One region of the Halopseudomonas sp. MFKK-1 genome, then DNA from elsewhere that is predicted to be linked to it. Evidence: predicted binding sites of a transcription regulator. Region 1 holds the regulator's gene; each other region holds the start of a gene.
The links. Region 1 encodes sigma-54, which starts transcription at its own class of promoters, with help from an activator protein. Its sites were predicted from a motif close to ANTGGCATNNANNTTGCTNT; they were not measured.

Region 1 (7,013 bases):
TGAAGGCCGGCCGGTGGGCGCCCTCAACATGCATGATCTGCTCCGTGCGGGCGTGGTCTGAGTTTGAATATGGAAAAGCTGATCGAACGCGCAAAAGCCATTCGCCTCGCCATCTTCGACGTTGATGGCGTCCTGACCGACGGCCGCCTGTATTTCATGCCCGACGGCACCGAGTTCAAGTCCTTCAATACGCTGGATGGCCACGGTATCAAGATGCTCATCGCCTCGGGCGTCGAAGTCGCCATCATCAGCGGCCGAAAATCGCCACTGGTCGAGCGCCGCGCCGCCAGCCTGGGTATCAAGCACCTTATTCAGGGCCGCGAGGACAAACTGACCGCCCTGGCCGAGCTGCGTGAGATCGTCCCGGTCGAAATGCACGAGATTGCCTTCCTTGGCGACGACCTGCCGGACCTGCCAGTCATCCGCCGCGCCGGCCTGGGGATGGCGGTCGCCACTGCCGACACCTTTGTGCGCGACCACGCCCATGGCGTTACCCGCGCCGCCGGTGGCGCGGGTGCAGCCCGCGAGTTCTGCGAACTGATCATGCGCGCCCAGGGTACCCTGGACCAGGCACAGGCAGCCTACCTGTGAACCTGACGCTACCACGCTATCTGGTCGTCGGCCTGCTGATCATTGCCGGGGCAGCGCTGGCGATGGCTGTCGGTTACTGGAACATCAATCCGTCCAGCTTCAACACCGGCAAGCCGCAGACTCAGACCGACCGTCCCGACTTCTATATCGACAACGCGCGCATCCTGATGCTCAATGAACAGGGCAAGGTTGCATACCGGCTGACGACCTCCCATGCCGTTCATCAGGTAGACGACGGCAGTACTCACCTGGAAGACCCTGAGCTGCTGTTCTACCGGGGAGAGGACCCGACGCCGTGGCTGCTGAAGTCGCGTCAGGGTGTCGTTACCCAGCGCGGTGACCGCGTTGACCTGACGACCGATGTCCTGCTGAAACAGAACACCGATGACGCGCGTCAGCTGACCACGTCAGCCCTGACCCTGTTTCCCGCCCGTGACTACGCGGAAACCGATCAACCGGTTAGAATCGAAGCCGCTCGCAGTGTGACCACTGCCGAGGGCATGCAACTATTTCTCAACGACGGTAGCCTGAAGCTGCTGTCCACCGTACGAGGCCAATATGAGGTGCGTTAAATCCCTCCTTGCCCTGACGCTGGCCGTGTGTCCAGTGAGCCACGTTCTGGCACTGCCCAGCGACAGCAGCCAGCCGATTCGCATTCAGGCCAACAGCGCGACGCTGGACGACAAGCGCAATACCGCCGTATACACCGGCGATGTGGTCATTACCCAGGGCACCCTGCGCCTCACCGGTGCCCGCGTTACCCTGACCACCAATGCCAATGGTGAGCTCAATACCATGATCACCCAGGGCGGACCGGCCACCTATCAGCAAACGCCGGAAGCCAACAAACCGCCGGTGAAGGCGCGCGCCGAGACCATCGAGTACCACGCCGACCGCGAGACCATCGTGCTGATCAGGAATGCGTTTCTTGAACAGTCCGGCAATACCTTCCAGGGTGAGCATGTCAGCTACGACATTCAGCGTCAGGTCGTCGATGCCGGCAACAGCAGCAGCGGCGCCAACGGCGGCGCGGGCTCCGGGCGTATCGAAATCGTGATTCAGCCGCGCAGCCGCAATACCGAAGCGCCAAGCGAAGAGCCGGCAACGCCATGACCACATTACAGGCGCGCCATCTGGCCAAGGCCTACAAATCGCGTAAGGTCGTCCGTGATGTGTCCGTATCCATCGATAGCGGCCAGGTCGTCGGCCTGCTCGGCCCGAACGGCGCAGGCAAAACTACCTGTTTCTACATGATCGTTGGCCTGGTCAAGGCGGATGAAGGCCAGGTCACCGTCAACGGCAAGGACGTGACCCGCCTGCCGATGCACGGCCGGGCCCGCGAAGGCATCGGCTACCTGCCGCAGGAAGCCTCGATCTTTCGCAAGCTGACCGTCGCCGAAAATATCATGGCGATTCTGGAAACCCGCAAGGACCTGAACCGTCAGGCGCGCGAGGGGAAACTCGAATCGCTGCTGCGTGAATTCCATATCCACCACCTCAGCGACAGTCTTGGCATGAGCCTGTCCGGTGGTGAGCGCCGGCGCGCCGAGATTGCGCGCGCACTGGCAACCGACCCCAGCTTCATTCTGCTGGACGAGCCCTTTGCCGGGGTAGACCCGATTTCGGTCAACGACATCAAGCAGATCATCCAGCACCTCAAGGACAAGGGCATCGGCGTACTGATCACCGACCACAACGTTCGCGAGACGCTGGACATTTGCGACAAGGCCTATATCGTCAACGACGGCCACATCATCGCTGAAGGCGACGCCGAGACCGTGCTGGCGGACCAGACAGTGAAAGATGTGTACCTGGGCCACGCCTTCCGGCTATAAAAGCACCCGTAACTCAGGCATGCTAGCGGGGAACGAGTCCGGACTTCGCCCGGCACATGGTTTGATCAAGCGCACAAGGTATTTCGCGACACAATGAAACCCTCGCTCGTCCTCAAGATGGGGCAGCAGCTGACGATGACACCGCAGCTGCAGCAAGCCATCAGACTGCTTCAGCTATCCAGCCTTGACCTCCAGCAGGAGGTGCAGGAGGCACTGGAAGCCAACCCGATGCTGGAAATGGCAGACGACGGCGATGACGACTACGGCAGCAGCGCCCAGGAAAGCGGCGACGATGACGCCCCCGCGGTAACCCTGCCCGAGCCGGTCTCCCTCGACTCCATCGAGCAGCACGGACAAAACGACCAGGAAGGCAACTGGAATGAACAGATTCCCAGTGAACTGCCGGTCGATACCCAATGGGAAGACGTCTACCAGACCTCTGCCAGTTCGCTGCCCAGCCAGGATGACGAGGACTGGGATTACACCTCGCGTACCGGCACCGGCGAGACCCTGCAGAGTCATCTGGAATGGCAGCTGAACCTGCTGCCGATGTCGGAAACCGATTATCAGATCGCCACAGCGCTGATCGACGGCATCAACGCCGACGGCTACCTTGAAGAGTCGCTGGATGACATTCTGGCCTCCCTGCCCGCAGAGCTCGAAGTCGAACTCGATGAAGTCGAAATGGTGCTGCATCGCATCCAGCAATTCGAGCCGGTAGGCGTTGGCGCGCGGGATTTGCGTGAGTGCCTGCTGCTGCAGATTCGTCAGCTGCCCGAGAACACCCCGATGCTGGACCAGGCGACCCGCGTCGTGCGCGATCACCTGGAACTGCTCGGCAGCCGCGATTTCAGCCAGTTGATGCGCCGCAGCAAGCTCAAGGAAGACCAGCTGCGTGACGTGGTTGCGCTGATTCAGACGCTCAACCCCCGCCCGGGCTCGGAAATCGCCTCGGGCGAGCCGGAGTATGTGATACCGGATGTGATTGTGCGCCGCGACGCCAATCGCTGGCTGGTTGAACTGAACCAGGAAGCGGTACCCAAGGTTCGCGTCAACGGCCACTATGCCTCGATGGTGCGACGGGCCGACTCCAGTGACGACAACACCTACCTGCGCAACAACCTGCAGGAGGCGCGCTGGTTCATCAAGAGCCTGCAGAGTCGCAACGAGACCCTGATGAAGGTCGCCACCCAGATCGTCGAACACCAGCGTGGCTTTCTTGAGCACGGCGAAGAGGCGATGAAGCCACTGGTGCTGCATGACATCGCCGAAGCCGTCGGCATGCACGAGTCGACTATTTCGCGGGTTACGACCCAGAAATACATGCACACGCCGCGCGGCATCTTCGAGCTGAAGTACTTTTTCTCCAGCCACGTCGGCACCAGCGAAGGCGGGGAATTTTCCTCCACCGCTATCCGCGCGCTGATCAAAAAGCTGGTCGCAGCAGAAAACCCAAAGAAACCATTGAGCGACAGCAAGATCGCTGGTTTACTTGAAGAACAGGGCATTGAAGTAGCCCGACGGACCATCGCGAAATACCGCGAGTCGCTCAACATCGCGCCTTCGAGCGAACGCAAGAGACTGGTCTAGTACCTGCGAAAACAGGCTCGAATGAGCCGTTCAACGCAGCAGATCCAGTTCAGGGATCACGCAAGTGGCAATACCGGGTGACAGGTCGTCACCCAGCAACAACAAGCCAATCAGGAGATGCCGTATGCAACTGAACATTAGCGGTCACCAACTCGATATCACCGACGCACTGCGCGACTACGTCACCGAAAAAATGTCCCGCCTGGAGCGGCATTTCGACAAGATCACCAACGTCCAGGTCACCCTGGAAGTAGAGAAACTCCGGCAGAAGGCTGAAGCCACCCTGCACATTGCCGGTGGTGAAGTGGTTGCCCTGGCAGAACACTCCGATATGTACGCCGCCATTGACCTGCTGACCGACAAGCTGGATCGCCAATTGATCAAGCACAAGGAAAAGCACATCGACCGTCAGCAAGGCGCGAACGACCGATAACCGGACCTTCACTGCATCACCATGCAAATAGACCACATCCTGACCCCTGAACGTACCTTCGCCGGCGTTCAGGGCGGATCCAAAAAACGTGTGCTGGAGCTGATCGGTAAGCTGGTCGCCCAGCACACCAACCTGGATCCTGACGCCATCTACGAAAACCTGATCGCTCGTGAACGCCTGGGGTCAACCGGTTTTGGTAATGGCATTGCCATCCCTCACTGTCGTCTGGAAGACTGCCACCAGGCCATAGGCGCCCTGTTGCAGCTGGACGGCAAAATCGATTTCGACGCTCTCGATGGCCAACCTGTCGACCTGATCTTCGTGCTGCTGGTCCCGCAGGAAGCCACCGAGCAACACCTGCAGATTCTCAAAATGCTGGCTGGCAAGCTCGACAACGCCGAGCTGCGTGATGCACTGCGCGCAGCACCGGACGCGGATGCGCTTTATCGCGTCATGGTTGGCGACGGCGACGGAGGCTGACATGCGTTTGATTGTCGTCAGCGGCCGTTCCGGTTCGGGTAAAAGCACCGCGCTGCATCTGCTTGAAGACAACGGCTTCTACTGCATCGACAATCTCCCCGCAGGCCTGCTGCCCGAACTGGCCCGCCAGGCAAGACAGAATGATTTCAGCCTGCCGGAAGTCGCCATCAGCATCGACGCCCGCAACCTGCCCAACGACCTGGCACGCTTCCCCGAGCTGCTGCAGGACGTACGCAATGCAGGAGTCCAGTGTGACGTGCTGTTCCTGGCCTCGCGTAACGACGTACTGATCAAGCGCTTTTCGGAAACCCGCCGCAAACACCCGCTGACCGACGGCAACCTGTCACTTGGCGAGGCCCTGGACCGTGAAGCACTGCTGCTGCAACCGATCATCGACCTAGCCACGCTCAAGGTCGACACCAGCCACCTGAATCTCTACCAGTTGCGCGACCACCTGAAACAGCGACTGCTCGGCACCAAGGGCAGCCAGCCCTCGGTCCTGATCCAGTCATTCGGGTTCAAACGCGGCCTGCCGGTGGATGCCGACCTGGTATTCGACGTGCGTTGCCTGCCCAACCCTTACTGGCTGCCCGACCTGCGCGCCTTTTCCGGCCGTGATGCCCCGGTCAGTGATTACCTGGGCAAACAGCCGGAAGTGGAAGATATGTACCAGGACATCTGTCACTACCTGCAGAAATGGCTGCCCCGCTACGCCGCCAGCGAACGCAGTTACATGACCATCGCCATCGGCTGTACCGGCGGCCATCACCGCTCGGTCTACATTGCCGAGCGACTGGTGCGCGAACTGAGCGCCGACACACCCAACCTGCTGATACGCCACCGCGACCTGCCCTGATGCCAAGCTCCCGTGTTCTGATCATCAACAAACTCGGTCTGCACGCCCGTGCCGCCGCCAAGTTTGTGGGCATTGCCAACCAGTACGGCTGCAAGGTCACCATAGGCCATGACGAAACCGACCAGGTTGACGGCAAGAGCATCATGCAGGTCATGATGCTGGCCGCCGGCAAGGGCACAGAGGTTTGCGTCAGCTGCGAAGGCGAGCAGGCAGAAGAAGCCCTGCAGGCATTGCTGGAGCTGGTCAACGACTATTTTGGGGAAGGGGAGTAAGCCCAGCTGCAAGCTGCAAGCTGCAAGCTGCAAGCTGCAAGCTGCAAGCTGCAAGCTGCAAGCTGCAAGCTGCAAGCTGCAAGCTGCAAGCTGCAAGCTGCAACAGGGTGAATGCGGCGTCAGGGTGGTCAAGTGTTTTCTGCAAGCTTTCCGACCGTTCGACGCTTCAATCTAAACCCACGCAAGTCAAAACCGCGCGGGTTTCACTTGCAGCTTGAAGCTTACGGCTTGCAGCTGACGGTAGGGAGCGCTACGCGCCCCCTACCGTCATCCCATCCACCAGCCAGCTGCCGGTCAGGTAGTTACCACGACGTTCAACATCGCTGCCGACGCAACGCAGGTTGGCATACATATCCTTCAGATTGCCGGCGATGGTGATCTCGCTGACCGGGTACTGAATTTCACCATTTTCGACCCAGAAGCCGCCGGCACCGCGGGAATAGTCGCCGGTGACACCATTCACGCCCTGCCCCATCAGTTCGGTCACCAGCAGGCCGGTGCCCATTTCCTTGAGCAGTGCATCGAGATCGCCCGCGTTACTGGTGACCTGCAGGTTGTGCACACCGCCCGCGTTGGCGGTACTGGGCAACCCGAGCTTGCGGCCAGAGTAGGTGCTGAGCAACCAGCTGACCAGTTGGCCGTCCTCGATGAAGGCCTGTTCACGCGTTTGCAGACCATCGCCATCAAACGCCGCACTACCCATGCCCTGCTTGAGGTAGGGGGTTTCGCGCATGGTCATCCAGGCAGGGAAAATCGGTTGTCCCAACGCATCGAGCAAAAATGTGGATTGACGATAGACAGCTCCGCCGGAAATGGCACCGAACAAATGGCCAACCAGGCCCACCGCCTGATCGGCAGCAAACAGCACCGGCACCTTGGCGGTCTTGACCGTGCGGGGGTTGATGCGCGCCAGCGTCCGCTCACCGGCTTTGCGCCCTACCGCCTGCTCGCTTGGC
Region 2 (7,013 bases), 700 kb from region 1:
ATCGCTACCTTTATGGCCAACAGCGACTGGTATGACGGCCTCACCGACGAGCGCAAGGCAATCATTGATGATGCCGTAGTCGAGCTGGTGCCGTGGATCCACGACGTGCAGACTCGCCTCAATACCGAGCGCCTGGACATCATCACTGAAAACAGCGACATCGAGCTGGTGTACCTGACGCCGGAGGAGCGCGAGGTGTTCCGTGAGCGCAGCCTGCCTGTGCGTGATGTGTTTGCCGAGATGGTGGGTGAGCGCGGCACCCGTCTGATGAACACCCTGATCGAGCAGGTTGAGGCGGCCTCTGCGGCCGAACCGGCAGACGAGTCTGCCCAGACCGAGTCCGAATCGGCGCAGGAGCCGTTGAAAGACGCTGCCTGATTCGCTCCGTAAGGCTGACGGCCCGTCCGGCGCAAGCCGGGCGGGCCGTCTTGCGTTTGTCCTGCGCTCTTTCATCATCGCAGATGAGCCAGTAGCATAGCGGCCTGTTTCCGCCAGTCCTTACGGGATATCGCCATGACTACGCTTGATCGTGCCGCCGTTGAGCAGGCCCTTGCTCAATATCAGGATCCTTACCTTCGTACCGACCTGCTCAGTGCCGGCTGTTTGCGCAGGCTGGATATCGACGGCGGGCGCGTCGAGGCCGAACTGGTGCTGGGCTATGCCGCTGGCAGCCTGGTCGGTGGCATCGCCCAGATGATGCAGATGGCGGTCGAGAATGTAGATGGTGTGACTGCGGCAAAGGTCAGCGTGCGTTGCGAGATTCAGGCCGGTAACGTGCAGGGGCAGGTGCCGGCACTGGAGAAGGTGAAGAACATTATTGCCGTTGCCTCGGGCAAGGGCGGGGTTGGCAAATCCACGACCGCAGCCAACCTGGCGCTGGCGCTGGCCCGTGAAGGGGCCAAAGTCGGGGTGCTGGATGCCGACATCTATGGCCCGAGCATGGGGCTGATGCTGGGTCTGCCGGAAGGCACGCGTCCGCAGGTCAGTGACGGCAAGTGGTTTGTCCCGCCACGCGCGCATGGCCTGCAGGTCATGTCGATGGCGTTTCTGGTTGATGACAATACGCCGGTGGTCTGGCGCGGGCCGATGGTCTCGGGCGCGCTGATGCAGCTGCTGACCCAGACGGCCTGGGATGAGCTGGACTATCTGGTGGTCGACATGCCGCCGGGCACTGGTGACATTCAGCTGACTCTGGCGCAGAAGGTGCCGGTGACCGGTGCGGTGATCGTTACCACGCCGCAGGACCTGGCACTGTTGGATGCGCGCAAGGGCATCGGCATGTTCGAGAAGGTCAATATCCCGGTGCTGGGCGTGGTCGAGAACATGGCCATTCACATCTGCTCCAACTGTGGTCACGCCGAGCATCTGTTCGGTGAGGGCGGTGGCGAGCGCCTGGCGGCGGACTATGGTGTCGAGCTGCTCGGTTCCATGCCGCTGTCGATGATGATTCGCGAGCAGGCCGACGGCGGCAAGCCGACCGTAATTGCCGAGCCGGAATGCCAGATCAGCATGGTTTATCAGGATATGGCGCGCCATGCGGCAGCGCGTATCGTTGAATTGGCGAATGCCGCACAAATGCCGGAAATCAGTATCAGCGACGACTGATCTCCGGACTTTTGTCGACGGGTATAACCCGGTAACATGCAGAGTCTTTTTTTCGCACCGCCTATTTCAGGACACGCCATGAGCATCAAATCCGACCGTTGGATCCGTACCCAGTCCCAGGAACACGGGATGATCGAGCCCTTTGTCGAACGCCAGATTCGCGGTGCGGAAGGGGATCGGGTGATTTCCTATGGTGTGTCGAGTTACGGCTACGACGTGCGCTGCGCCGATGAGTTCAAGGTGTTCACCAACATCCACTCGGCGGTAGTTGATCCGAAGAACTTTGACGAGAAGAGCTTCGTCGATATCCAGAGCGACGTGTGCATTATTCCGCCAAACTCCTTCGCGCTGGCGCGTACCGTTGAGTACTTCCGTATTCCGCGCAATGTACTGACGATCTGCCTTGGCAAGAGTACCTATGCGCGCTGCGGCATTATCGTCAACGTGACCCCGCTTGAACCGGAATGGGAAGGCCACGTGACCCTCGAGTTCTCCAACACCACCAACCTGCCGGCGAAGATTTACGCCAACGAAGGCGTGGCGCAGATGCTGTTCTTTGAATCGGACGAGCCCTGCGAAGTGTCCTACCGCGACCGCGGCGGCAAGTATCAGGGCCAGCGCGGCGTGACCCTGCCGCGGGCGTGATGCCTGAGTAATGAAAAACCGGCTGCGTGCCGGTTTTTTTATGCCCGAGTTTCAGTCGTAAGCTGACAGGCAAAAAGAAGCCGGTCTGCAAGCCTGCCGTGGTACAGGTTGCGAGACCGGCGCAAGATGCCGCTTTAGCTGACGGGAACCCTCGGAGCAGGGCGCCCGTTTTCAGACTCGGTACTTACAGGCTCTTGGAGACCGACAGGGTGACGTTGGCGTCGCAAGAGTCTTGATCGGAGTAGGCGCAGTCGTCACCCAGATCGGTGTCGCTGTACATGACAGCCCAGTCGAGGCCCAGCATGGTTTTGCCCAGGGTAACGGCCCAGTCACCGTATTTCTCGTCACCGCTGACGCCGTCCAGCGGGTCTTTGGTGTCAGTCAGACCGTAGTGCAGGCCCAGACCGATATCGTAGGGCAGGGCAAAGTCGTAGCCGATGTAGGTGTACAGCGAGCTGGAGGGGTCGTAAGCGTACTTGGCGCCAACGGTGAAGCCGTACAGGCTCAGGCTGGCCAGGGCTTCTTCAACATCGATGGAGCTGTTTTTCGGGTAGGTGTAGGTAGCCCAGGAGAGGTCGTAGCTGATGTCGTCGGTGATGCTTCCGCCGTAACCCGCGTAGTAGTCGATTTCTACGCTGGAGCCGCCGAAGTCTTCGGAGTCGATGTTGGACGCCCAGGCGCCGACATACAGGCCGCTTTCGTGTGCGAAGTCCAGGCTGCCCTGGATAGCGCCAGCGCCGTCAGTTTGAGACTGACCACGCCAGATGTAATCGGTAGCCAGCGTCACAGTCATGCTGGAGTCAATTTTGCCAATTGCGGTATCGAACTCTTCAGCGTGAGCCATGTTGGCAAAAGACAGTGTGCTGGCGGTAGCAACGGCAACTGCAAGTTTCTTCATCATCACGTATTACCCCGTAGGTTTTGATTTAAGTGCGTTGGCACAGGTCCTATAGCATTTTGCTTGCCAACAATTTTTTTTATATTTAAATCAGATATATACGTATGTTTTGAAGGAAAATTGCACAGCCGTAACCCGAACGTCACAGAGCCCGTGCCCGTAATTGGTGCGGGAAAATGGTCGCCGTGTTGCATTGTGTGGCAGCAGGTGCAAGCGCTAGCGTGGGAGCGTCACCTGCGTGCGGTTGACCATGGCCAGCAGGGCTTTACTGCGTTGATAGCGCAGCAGTTTGTCGCGCAGTGAGATGGGAGCGTCGTCGCCGGGCTCATAGCCATTGGCGCGGTAGAACGGCACCAGGTTGGGAGCGCAGAACAGCCAGATGTCACCGCGATGCTGCTGGCGTACATGTTCTAACAGGCTGCTCGCCAAGCCCTGACTGCGCTGTGCAGGGGCAACCAGCAATCCGGTCAGCCACCAGCACTGATCGACCGTCTGCAGGCAGAGACAGGCTTGAAGCTCGTGAGTGCGTGCCACCCAGACTTGATGGTGACCGCGGGCTTTCATGCCGCTGTGGTATTGGCGGTAGAACTTGTTGGCCAGCGGCCGCTGTTCGTCGCTCAGGCGCATGAATGCGGTAGCTGCTGATGGCGCGGATGCGGCAGATGGGTCTGGCATGTCTACTCGTTGCGTCCTCGACTGCGGCCCAGCAGGGCGCACCCCCCGGCCAGGGCAAGAAACACGGGTGTCAGCAGCCTTGCGGCGCTGGCGTATTGATCGTCAAAGCCACCAAAGGCGAACACGGCTGATGATAGCGCGATGATGCTGAAGGCGATGGCCCAGTTGAACATGGGGGATCTCCTTGGTACTGCGGTACAGAGAGTGTTAAACGGTCTGGCGTCCAGCGCGCCTGCCTGAGTGGTTTCCATTATATGAAAACGAATTGTCGCTTTGGGATCTGTGCTCACGGTGAAGTCCCTTTTCGGTCGGCAGCTGAGATTAGAGGCTCAGCTTGCCGGCTGTGGAAAATCCGCCCGGGGCGGGTTCTGTATTGCTGACCGGGCGGGTAGTGCCGATCTGCAGGCCGCGGGTATCGACTTGCTGAACACCCGGCGTATGCCGCGCCGTGGCGACCGCAACGCGATAGTCGCTGGTGGTCAGTACGGTTCCGCGCAGGCTCACAACGCCATTGCGGCAGCTGACGGCAATGCGGATGCCTTGCGTGTTACCCTGCCATGCCAGTCGCGCGCGCAAAGCCTTTGCGATGCTGGCGTCGTCGACTGATTGAACTATCACGGCGGGATTTTGCTCCATGAAGTAGCTGCTGCTTGGCGTTGATGCGCCGCAGGCCATGCTTGAAAGCAGGCCGGTGGACAGGGCAAGCAAGGCGGTAGGTAGGGCGCTGTGCATGTCATCTATCTCCGGTTAAGGGTGTTGTCGAGCTTCGCTTGTGGCGAGAAGCCGAACACGCAAAGGTGATAGAGCAAGCACTGTGCCGCTCCCGGGTTTTTATTTAATGCTATGTAAATCAGTAATTTATAAATTAAAGGTGGTGTCGTGTTCAGTGCGAATTGCATGATCTTTCCCGAAGGGTCGTGCAGATTGCACGGTGACAGTGGCGCGACGGCATGACAGGAGTCGTGAATCAATGGAAGCGAATCAAGGCAACGGACGTATTCTGCTGGTCGACGACGAACCGGCGATCCTGCGGACCTTTCGTTACTGTCTCGAGGATGAGGGCTATCAGGTAGCGACGGCCAGTAGCGGGGCACAGGCCGAAGCGGTTTTGCAGGGGCAGGTGTTTGATCTGTGCTTTCTTGATCTCAGGCTTGGCGAGGAAAGTGGTCTGGATGTAATGGCGCGTATGCGGGCGCAGGCGCCGTGGATGCGGGTCGTGATCGTGACCGCGCATTCGGCGGTCGATACCGCGGTTGATGCCATGCAGGCAGGCGCGGCGGATTATCTGGTCAAGCCCTGCAGCCCTGATCAATTGCGCATGGCTGCGGCCAAGCAGCTTGAAGTGCGTCAGATGGAAGCGCGTCTGGAGAGTCTGGAGCAGGCCGTAGAACAGACGCGAGTCGCGCCCGAGTCGCGCAGCCCCGCGATGATGGCGGTGCTGGAGACGGCCCGGCAGGTCGCCGGCACTGACGCCAATATTCTGATCCTGGGCGAGTCGGGTACCGGCAAGGGTGAGCTGGCCCGATTGATTCATGGCTGGAGCGGGCGCAGCCAGCGTGACTGCGTGACCATCAACTGCCCGTCGCTGACTGCCGAGCTGATGGAAAGTGAACTGTTTGGTCACAGCAAGGGCGCCTTTACCGGCGCGAGCGAGAGTACTCTGGGCCGGGTCAGTCAGGCCGACGGCGGCACTTTATTTCTCGACGAGATAGGCGATTTCCCGTTGACCCTGCAGCCCAAGCTGCTGCGCTTCATTCAGGACAAGGTCTACGAGCGGGTTGGTGACCCGGTGACCCGGCAGGCGGATGTGCGGATTCTGGCGGCGACCAATCTGGATCTGGCCGAGATGGTCAAGCAGGGGCTGTTTCGCGAAGACCTGCTCTACCGGCTGAACGTGATTACCCTGACGCTGCCGCCGCTGCGGGAGCGCCCTGATGACGTTCTTGATCTGGCCGAGCGCTTTCTGGCGCGCTTCGTCAAGGAATACGCCCGTCCGGCCAGGGGCTTCAGCGAGGATGCCAGGCAGGCGCTGCTGAATTACCACTGGCCCGGCAATATCCGCGAACTGCGTAATGTGATCGAGCGCGTCAGTATCATCTGTGCCGAGGAGCAGGTTGCTGCCAGTCATCTCGGGTTGGGCGAACCGGATCACGGCAACACCGCGCCGCGCGTCGGCTCCAATCTCAGCCTGAGCGAGCTGGAACGCGCGCACATTGCCGCCGTTCTGGCCTCCAGCGCCACGCTGGATCAGGCGGCCCGCACGCTCGGCATCGATGCCTCCACCCTGTATCGCAAACGCAAGCAGCTTGGCCTATGAAGCTGCGAACTCAACTGTTTCTGAGCAGCAGCGCATTGCTGACCGTGGCGCTGGTGGGCTTGCTGGTAGGCCTGTTCGGAGTACTCAGTCTGACCCAGTCGCAGACCTACAGCGTCGGCAGCAACATCGGCATTCTCAAGGCTTCTCTCGGCATGCGTCAGGAGATCGGTCGACAGGTGACCCTGCTGCTGTCAGAACAACTGGATCGCGAGGCGCTGAGTACATCGGACGAGCGCTTCAAGGAGTGGCTGGCCAAGGCCGGTGAGCAGGCCCGAACCGATGAGGACCGTCAGGCTGTGGCTGAAATCGGTCGGGCCTATGCGGTCTACGACGATGTGCTCTACCGGCCGCGCACCCTGCGCCGGGATCTGCTCTCGGATGACACCTTCAGCCTCAGCGTGGCCGCCATGCGTGATCGCATTAACGAGGTGCAGTACCGCTATCTGGCTTATGTTGAGGCGGCCGAAAGCACAGCGCATCAGCGCGCCTGGCTGATTGCCGGGCTACTGGGGCTGATCGGCCTGGCCGTGCTGCTGCTGGGGCTGTTGACCGCACACAGCATCGCCCAGCGTTTTGGTCGGCCGATCGAGGCGCTGGCCAAAGCGGCGGACAAGATTGGCCAGGGTGACTTCAACGTCACTCTGCCGCTGTCCCCGGTCAATGAGATCAGCGCCCTGAGTCGTCGATTTGGCGTTATGGCCGAAGCCCTGCGCGAGTTCAAGAACAGCGATCTGGAGGCCTTGCAGTCCGAGCAACGGCGCCTGCAGGCGGTGCTCGACAGTATCGACGATGGCCTGCTGATCCTTGATCAGCAGGGCGATGTTGATCACTTCAACCCGGTGGCGCGGCGTCAGCTCGACTGGGATTCGCGCG
Region 3 (7,013 bases), 490 kb from region 1:
TTGGCGTCACGCCCGAGCCGCGCCTCGACCGCGCGCATCGCATCACTGACCATCCGCGTATTGCGGTGTACCGAGCGTGGCGCCCAGTCGCCCTTGCGCACCTCGTCCAGCATCGCACCGCGAATGCGGATGCCGGCATAGGTTTCGAAACTGGCGCCCTTGCCGAAGTCGAATTTGCGGGAGGCTTCCAGCAGCCCGATCATACCGGCTTGCATTAGATCCTCCACCTGCACACTGGACGGCAGCCGCCCCAGCAGGTGGTAGGCAATTCGCTTTACCAGCGGCGCATACTGCTCGACGAGTCGATCCTGCTCACCGCGAGAACTCTGTGCTCGTGTATACATGCTCAATCCGCCAGCCTGTGCTGTCATAGGCCAGACCCTGTCGGTTGCACCAGACGTTCGACGAAGAACTCCAGGTGTCCTCGCGGGTTGGCCGGCAGCGGCCAGGCATCAACTTTCTGTGCAATGGCGCGAATTGCCAGCGAGGCCTTGCTGCGCGGAAAAGCTTCAAACACCGCGCGCTGCTTTTGCACTGACTTGCGCACCGCCTCATCAAACGGAACGGCTCCGACATACTGAAGTGCAACGTCAAGAAATCGATCCGTCACCTTGGCGAGCTTAGCAAACACCATGCGGCCCTCCTGCGGCGTGCCGACCATATTCGCCAGCACGCGGAATCGGGTCATCCCGTAATCACGGTTGAGCAGCTTGATCAGGGCGTAGGCATCGGTAATCGAGGTTGGCTCGTCACATACCACGACGAGCACCTCCTGCGCCGCCCGCACGAAGCTGACTACCGAATCACCAATGCCGGCCGCCGTATCGACGATCAGCACGTCGATATTGTCACCGATCTCGCTGAACGCCTGAATCAGGCCGGCATGCTGCTGGTGGTTGAGGCTCACCATGTTGGCGGCCCCCGAGGCGGCCGGCACAATACGAACGCCGCCGGGGCCGGTGACCAGAACGTCGCGCAGATCGCACTTGCCCTCCAGCACGTCGGCCAGCGTTGCCTTTGGCTTGAGCCCCAGCAGCACGTCAACGTTGGCGAGACCAAGGTCAGCGTCGAGCAGCACAACGCGCCGTCCCATCTCCGCCAGAGCAAGGCTGAGATTCACCGACACGTTGGTCTTGCCGATGCCACCCTTGCCCCCGGTGACCGCGATTACCTGAACCGGATGTTTGCTGCCCATCTGCGCTGATTACCTTAATCCTGTGAAATTGCTTAACTGGCCCGCTGGCTGTTCATCATACCGGCAAATACGTCGGCCATGGTCTGATCTGCCGGCGCATCATTACCTGCCATACTAACTGCACGACTCACCAGCTGATGCCCGACGGCGCGGCTGATATCGTCGGGAATGCGCTGGCCATCTGCCAGATAGGCTACCGGCAAACCCTGCTCCATCGCCAGCCCCAGCGATTCACCGAGCGTTGCGGCCTCGTCCACTTTCGTCAGAATGCAGCCCGACAGACCGCACGCCTTGTAAGTATGGTAGGCCGCTTTCATCACCCGGTGCTGGCTGGTCGCCGGCAGCACCAGCAGATTGCGTACCCGACGCCCCTGACTGGCCAGGGTGTCGAGCTGGCCGCGCAGGTAGGGATCGTTGGCCTGCAGGCCGGCAGTATCAATCAGAACCAGGCGCTTGCCGGCGAAATCGGCCAGCACGTCATTGAGATCCTGCTGCTCGTCCACCACCTTGACCGGCACATTGAGAATACGGCCCAGGGTGCGCAACTGTTCGTGTGCGCCGATACGATAGGTGTCCATGGTGACCAGAGCAACGTGCTGACTGCCGTGCTTGAGCACGTAACGCGCAGCGAGCTTGCCCAGGGTAGTCGTTTTGCCGGCACCGGTGGGGCCGACCAGCGCGATCACGCCGCTGGCATCGAGCGGCTCTTCGCGCAGCACCGGCACACGATGCGCCAGATAGGCCAGCAGCATGCGCCAGGCCTGACGCGGATCACTCACGTCAGAAACCTGACGCAGCAGATCCTGACTGACTTCGGCCGGCAAGCCCATCTGGGTCAGACGGCGCCAGAGACCGGCCTGTTTCGGCTTATGCTGATTGAGCTGCCCCCAGGCCAGACCACCCAGCTGAGACTCCAGCATTTCCCGCAGCCCGGCCAGTTCGGCGCGCATGGCGCTGAGGCTGGCATCTTCAACGGCCGCTGCCGCCGGCGAGCGCTCCGCAGCAGGCCGGCTGGCTGCAGCCGGTGCCGCCGGCTCAACCGGCTCCTGAATCAGCCGATCCAGCAGATCACGGGCCTCCACAGAACCCTGGCGAGCCGCGTGGCGCATGCTGTCACCAAACAGCTGGCGGTTGACCAGCGGCTGGTCGTGGGAAGCCATCTCGCCCACCTCCAGCTCGGCGCGCGCGGCAACGATGCGCTCCTGGGTCTTTTTCAATTCAGCATCCAGACCCGGTGTCGGTGCCGTCAGACGGGGCGCCTCGTAGTCCAGCGCAGCGGTCAGTTCAACGCCACCGGCCACCCGGCGATTGGCGATGATCGACGCATCAGCGCCCAGCTCATCGCGAACCAGCTTCATCGCCTGGCGCATGTCTGCGGCAAAGAAACGTTTGACTTTCATGGCTGACCTCGTCGCTTTTCTGGCACCGCCCGCTGGCGGTTGCTGTCATTCATTCAGAGTGCTGCAGTTCAGTTCTGGCCAACCGTCGCAATGATGGTGACCTGCTTGCTGTCCGGAATTTCCTGGTAGGACAGTACATGGGCGCCCGGGGCTGCGTAGCGTACAAACTTGGCCATCATCATTCGAATCGGCCCCGCCACCAGCAGTACTGCCGGCTTGCCCTGCACTTCCTGCCGTTGTACGGCATCAGACAGTGAGCGCTGCAACTTCTCGGCCATGCCAGGCTCCAGCAACATACCGTCGTCGGCGCCCTGACCGGCCTTCTGCATACTCTGTAGCAACATCTGTTCCAACCTTGGCTCCAGCGTGATCACAGGCAGCTGAGAGTCAAGCCCCACAATGCTTTGCACGATTGAACGTGACAACGCGACACGCACCGCGCCGATCAGCGCGCCGGTATCTTGACTCTTGTTCGAGTTGTTGGCGATGGCCTCGGCGATGGTCCGGATGTCACGAACCGGCACCTGCTCCTGCAGCAGGCCCTGCAGCACCTTGAGCAGGTTGGACAGGGAGATCAGCCCCGGCACCAGCTCCTCGGCCAGCTTCGGCGACGCCTTGGCCAGCACCTGCATGAGCTGCTGCACTTCCTCATGACCAATCAGCTCGTGGGCGTGCTTGTAGAGAATCTGGTTGATATGGGTGGCAACCACGGTGCTGGCGTCAACCACGGTATAGCCGAGTGACTGCGCCTGATCCTTCTGGTTAGGCTCAATCCAGACTGCGTCCAGACCAAACGCCGGATCCTTGCCGGGCACACCCTTGATCTCGCCAAAAACCTGACCCGGGTTGATCGCCAGCTCACGGTCGGGGTAGATCTCGGCCTCGGCCACACCCACGCCCATCAGCGTCAGGCGGTAGGCATTGGGCGCCAGATCAAGGTTGTCGCGGATATGGACCGAAGGCATCAGAAAGCCCAGATCCTGCGAAAGTTTCTTGCGAACGCCCTTGATCCGCGCCAACAGCTGCCCACCCTGATTGCGATCAACCAGCGGGATGAGTCGATACCCGACTTCAAGCCCGACCATGTCAACCGGGGTCACATCATCCCAGCCAAGCTCGCGGGCCTCCGGCGCCTGAACGGCCGGCAACTGGGCCTGCTGACGCTCTTCCTGCACCTTTTCTTCCTCCTTGGCCTGCTGACGCTTGGCGATGAGATAGGCACCCGCCGCCGCAATCGCACCGAGACTGAGAAAAGAGAAGTGCGGCATGCCAGGGATAAGCCCCATGACGATCAGAATCGCCGCAGCCACCGCCAACGCCTTGGGCGAGGCAAACATTTGACGCTGAACCTGCGCCCCCATGTCTTCCGAGGAGGAAACCCGGGTCACCATGATCGCCGCGGCAGTCGAAAGCAGCAGCGACGGGATCTGGGCAACCAGGCCATCACCGATGGTCAGCAGCACATAGATGCGACCGGCTTCGGCAAATGGCAGCCCGTGCTGCGCCATGCCGATCGCCAGACCACCAATCACGTTGATGAACAGAATCAGCAGGCCGGCGACGGCGTCACCGCGCACGAATTTGCTGGCACCGTCCATGGAGCCGTAGAACTCGGCCTCCTGGGCCACTTCCTGACGACGCGCCTTGGCCTGATCCTGATCGATCAGACCGGAGTTGAGATCGGCATCGATTGCCATCTGCTTGCCCGGCATGGCATCCAGGGTAAAGCGCGCACTCACCTCGGAAATTCGGCCTGCGCCCTTGGTGACAACCACGAAGTTGATGATCATCAGGATCGCGAACACCACCAGACCAACGACGTAGTTACCGCCAATCACCACCTCACCGAAGGCCTGGATTACCTTACCGGCCGCATCCCCACCCTCGTGGCCATACAGCAGCACTACGCGGGTGGAGGCCACGTTGAGCGCCAGACGCAATAAGGTCGAGACCAGCAAGATGGTCGGGAAAACGGCAAAATCCAGCGGTCGCAGCGCGTAGGCGCACACCAGCAATACGACCAGCGACAACGCAATATTGAAGGTAAACAGTACGTCGAGCAGAAATGGCGGGATCGGCAGCATCATCATGCCGAGCATCACCAGCAGCAGAATCGGGATACCCAGACTGCCGTGGCGCAAGCCGGCCAGATTGGTCCGCATATTTCCCATCAGTTGCGCGCGATCGACAGCCATTGGCGAAAAAGTCCCCAGATCAAATATTTGACGCAGATTGCGTTGTACCCGGGACTACGCAAGAAGCGTTCCACTTTAGGAACCCGCAGGCCCGGTACAGGTCTACCAATGGCTGTTCGCCTGCACTCGAGTTCTGCTTCGTCCCGGCAAACCTTCTGATAAACTGCCTGACGCTGTAACGGCAAAGGATGGCCAGATGACTGACCCGGCAGATTCGTGAGCACCGAACGCTGCCATCCACTGCCACTACAGCCCGATACTCGCCGGCTGGTCGCAACCCGAGAGGTATCATGCGCGCGCCTATCGCTCTGCTACTTGGACTGAGCATCGCCCTCAGCGGATGCCAAACCCTGTCTGAACCCGACAGCCTGCTGAGCCGTTCCGGTGAAATAATCAGAACCCAGAGCCAACGCCTGGCCGACCTGGCCTCGAGACTGACCAGCGACCCGGCTGCCCGGCAGCGTCATGCCGACGTCGAAGCGCTGTTCGCGCAACCGTACATCGATCCCCTCACCCGCTACCTGAACGCCCACGCCGACGATCCGGTCTACTCAGACTACATTCCACTGGTCGAAGAAGAACGAGACAGCCGCTGCGAGGCCATCGGCCAACGCTACGCCGCCGAGCAACCGACCCGCGACAACTTGCGGAGACTGCGTGCCGGCTATCAGTTTTCCTGCCCAAACCAGGTGGGCGCGTTTGCAGCCCGGGTACCGCAGCCCGCAAGTACACCGTCCAGAAGCAGCCCAACCACGGACCAGCAGGAAACCTGCTACCTGCTGTTTGCCATCCGCAACTACAGCCAGGCTGGCAATGCCTGCCGCGCTGCAGCCGAAGCAGGCGATGCCAAGGCCCAGCATCACCTGGCAAGCATTGCCGACAGCACCGGGCAAGGCGACACGGCACTGCGCTGGGCCCGCGACTCTGCCGAACAGGGCAATACTGCGGGCCAGCTGCTGCTGGCTGATCTACTGCAGCGACAAAACAGCAGCGAAGCCGACAGGGACGCCTTCAGTTGGTTGAAAAAGGCAGCCGACAGCGGCCAGCCCGAAGCCCGCTATCAGCTGGCCCTGGCGTATCTGAACGGAACCGGAACCGCCGTCAGCCCGAACAAGGCCGAGGAGCAACTGCGTCGGGCCGCCCTGGCTGAGCACATACCTTCAATACTTCAGCTGGCTCGCAACCACCCAGACACCGCGTCTGCCCGCCGCTGGCTAACCGAGGCTGCAGAGCTTGGGTCAGCCGAAGCGCAATACCGTCTGGGGCTTGATTACATGCAGGGTAATGGCGGCCCGCAAGATCTGGAGCAGGCATACTTCTGGCTAAGTCTGGCGCTGGTGAACGGAGAGTCCCGCGGCCGACGCTACGTCGAACAGCTGTCTGGCCAACTCAGCAATGACCAGCTGACCAGTGCGCGCAGCGCCCTGCAACAGCGTATCAACAGCCGCTAAGGTTGAGGGTGACAGGGATGCTGCCAGTCAAACGCGCAATCATGGTTCTGCTCAGCCTGCTGGTCGGGCTGTTCCTGCTCGGCAGCTGGTTGATCGCCAGCCTGAATCTGGAGTTCGCCGAGAATGCGATGGGTACGCTGCGCGAACGCCAGATTACCGACACCTTTTATGCCAACCTTGATCGCATCAATGCCCATCACCGACTGATGGAGCAGAGCACCCGCGGGCTGGCCCGAGCCGGCGGACTGCTGCTGCGCAACCCTGCCGATCCGGCGACGCAGGCAGATACCCTTCGCAACGCCCTGCAGGACTTTCCCGACAGCTACGGCAGCAGCCTTTGGTACAGCGAGCCCGGACGCCCGGCCCACTATGCCTACCGCCAGGGACAGGGCATACAGGTCGAGCCGGTCAGTGCCGACGAACAGCAGCGTCTCACCACCTGGTTTCAGCGTCTGCGCGGGCTGCAGCCACCTATCGAGCCAGCACAGCAATGGACCGCGGCGTATTACAAAAGCAGCATCAACGCGGTGGTGATCAGCCATGCCACACTGATACGTGATGCGCAGGGACGCCCTCTTGGTCTGGCCATGACCGACTGGCTGGCCGATGACATCATCAGCACTGTCAGCCGGGTCGAAGTGACGCCCGGCACCTTTGCCTTTTTGCTGGACCACGACAACCGCAACCTTTCCAGCCTGTCTGACGCCGCCGACGTCGATCGCGCCCAGCGGATGATCAACAGCGTGACTGCGCTGCAGCTTCATCAGCGACT

Region 2: O5O48_RS12050 (TorF family putative porin) is a predicted target of sigma-54. The motif match lies at 3,200-3,219, and genes of this name have one in related genera.
Region 3: flhA (flagellar biosynthesis protein FlhA) is a predicted target of sigma-54. The motif match lies at 4,846-4,865, and genes of this name have one in related genera.

Annotation. Positions count from the first base shown of each region.
Region 1 is NZ_CP114836.1:1,891,753-1,898,765, reverse strand. Features, by position in the region: gene O5O48_RS08875 (KpsF/GutQ family sugar-phosphate isomerase) at 1-61, shown strand, start outside; gene O5O48_RS08870 (KdsC family phosphatase) at 70-591, shown strand; gene lptC (LPS export ABC transporter periplasmic protein LptC) at 588-1,163, shown strand; gene lptA (lipopolysaccharide transport periplasmic protein LptA) at 1,198-1,704, shown strand; gene lptB (LPS export ABC transporter ATP-binding protein) at 1,701-2,426, shown strand; gene O5O48_RS08850 (RNA polymerase factor sigma-54) at 2,520-4,016, shown strand; gene hpf (ribosome hibernation-promoting factor, HPF/YfiA family) at 4,141-4,449, shown strand; gene ptsN (PTS IIA-like nitrogen regulatory protein PtsN) at 4,471-4,929, shown strand; gene rapZ (RNase adapter RapZ) at 4,931-5,785, shown strand; gene O5O48_RS08830 (HPr family phosphocarrier protein) at 5,785-6,057, shown strand; gene pmbA (metalloprotease PmbA) at 6,308-7,013, opposite strand, start outside.
Region 2 is NZ_CP114836.1:2,592,077-2,599,089, forward strand. Features, by position in the region: gene O5O48_RS12035 (TRAP transporter substrate-binding protein) at 1-378, shown strand, start outside; gene apbC (iron-sulfur cluster carrier protein ApbC) at 514-1,605, shown strand; gene dcd (dCTP deaminase) at 1,684-2,250, shown strand; gene O5O48_RS12050 (TorF family putative porin) at 2,435-3,151, opposite strand; gene O5O48_RS12055 (GNAT family N-acetyltransferase) at 3,365-3,823, opposite strand; gene O5O48_RS12060 (DUF1328 domain-containing protein) at 3,826-3,996, opposite strand; gene O5O48_RS12065 (BON domain-containing protein) at 4,145-4,555, opposite strand; gene algB (sigma-54-dependent response regulator transcription factor AlgB) at 4,794-6,140, shown strand; gene O5O48_RS12075 (ATP-binding protein) at 6,137-7,013, shown strand, end outside.
Region 3 is NZ_CP114836.1:2,377,730-2,384,742, reverse strand. Features, by position in the region: gene O5O48_RS11185 (RNA polymerase sigma factor FliA) at 1-371, opposite strand, end outside; gene fleN (flagellar synthesis regulator FleN) at 368-1,195, opposite strand; gene flhF (flagellar biosynthesis protein FlhF) at 1,228-2,595, opposite strand; gene flhA (flagellar biosynthesis protein FlhA) at 2,664-4,790, opposite strand; gene O5O48_RS11165 (tetratricopeptide repeat protein) at 5,081-6,241, shown strand; gene O5O48_RS11160 (EAL domain-containing protein) at 6,259-7,013, shown strand, end outside.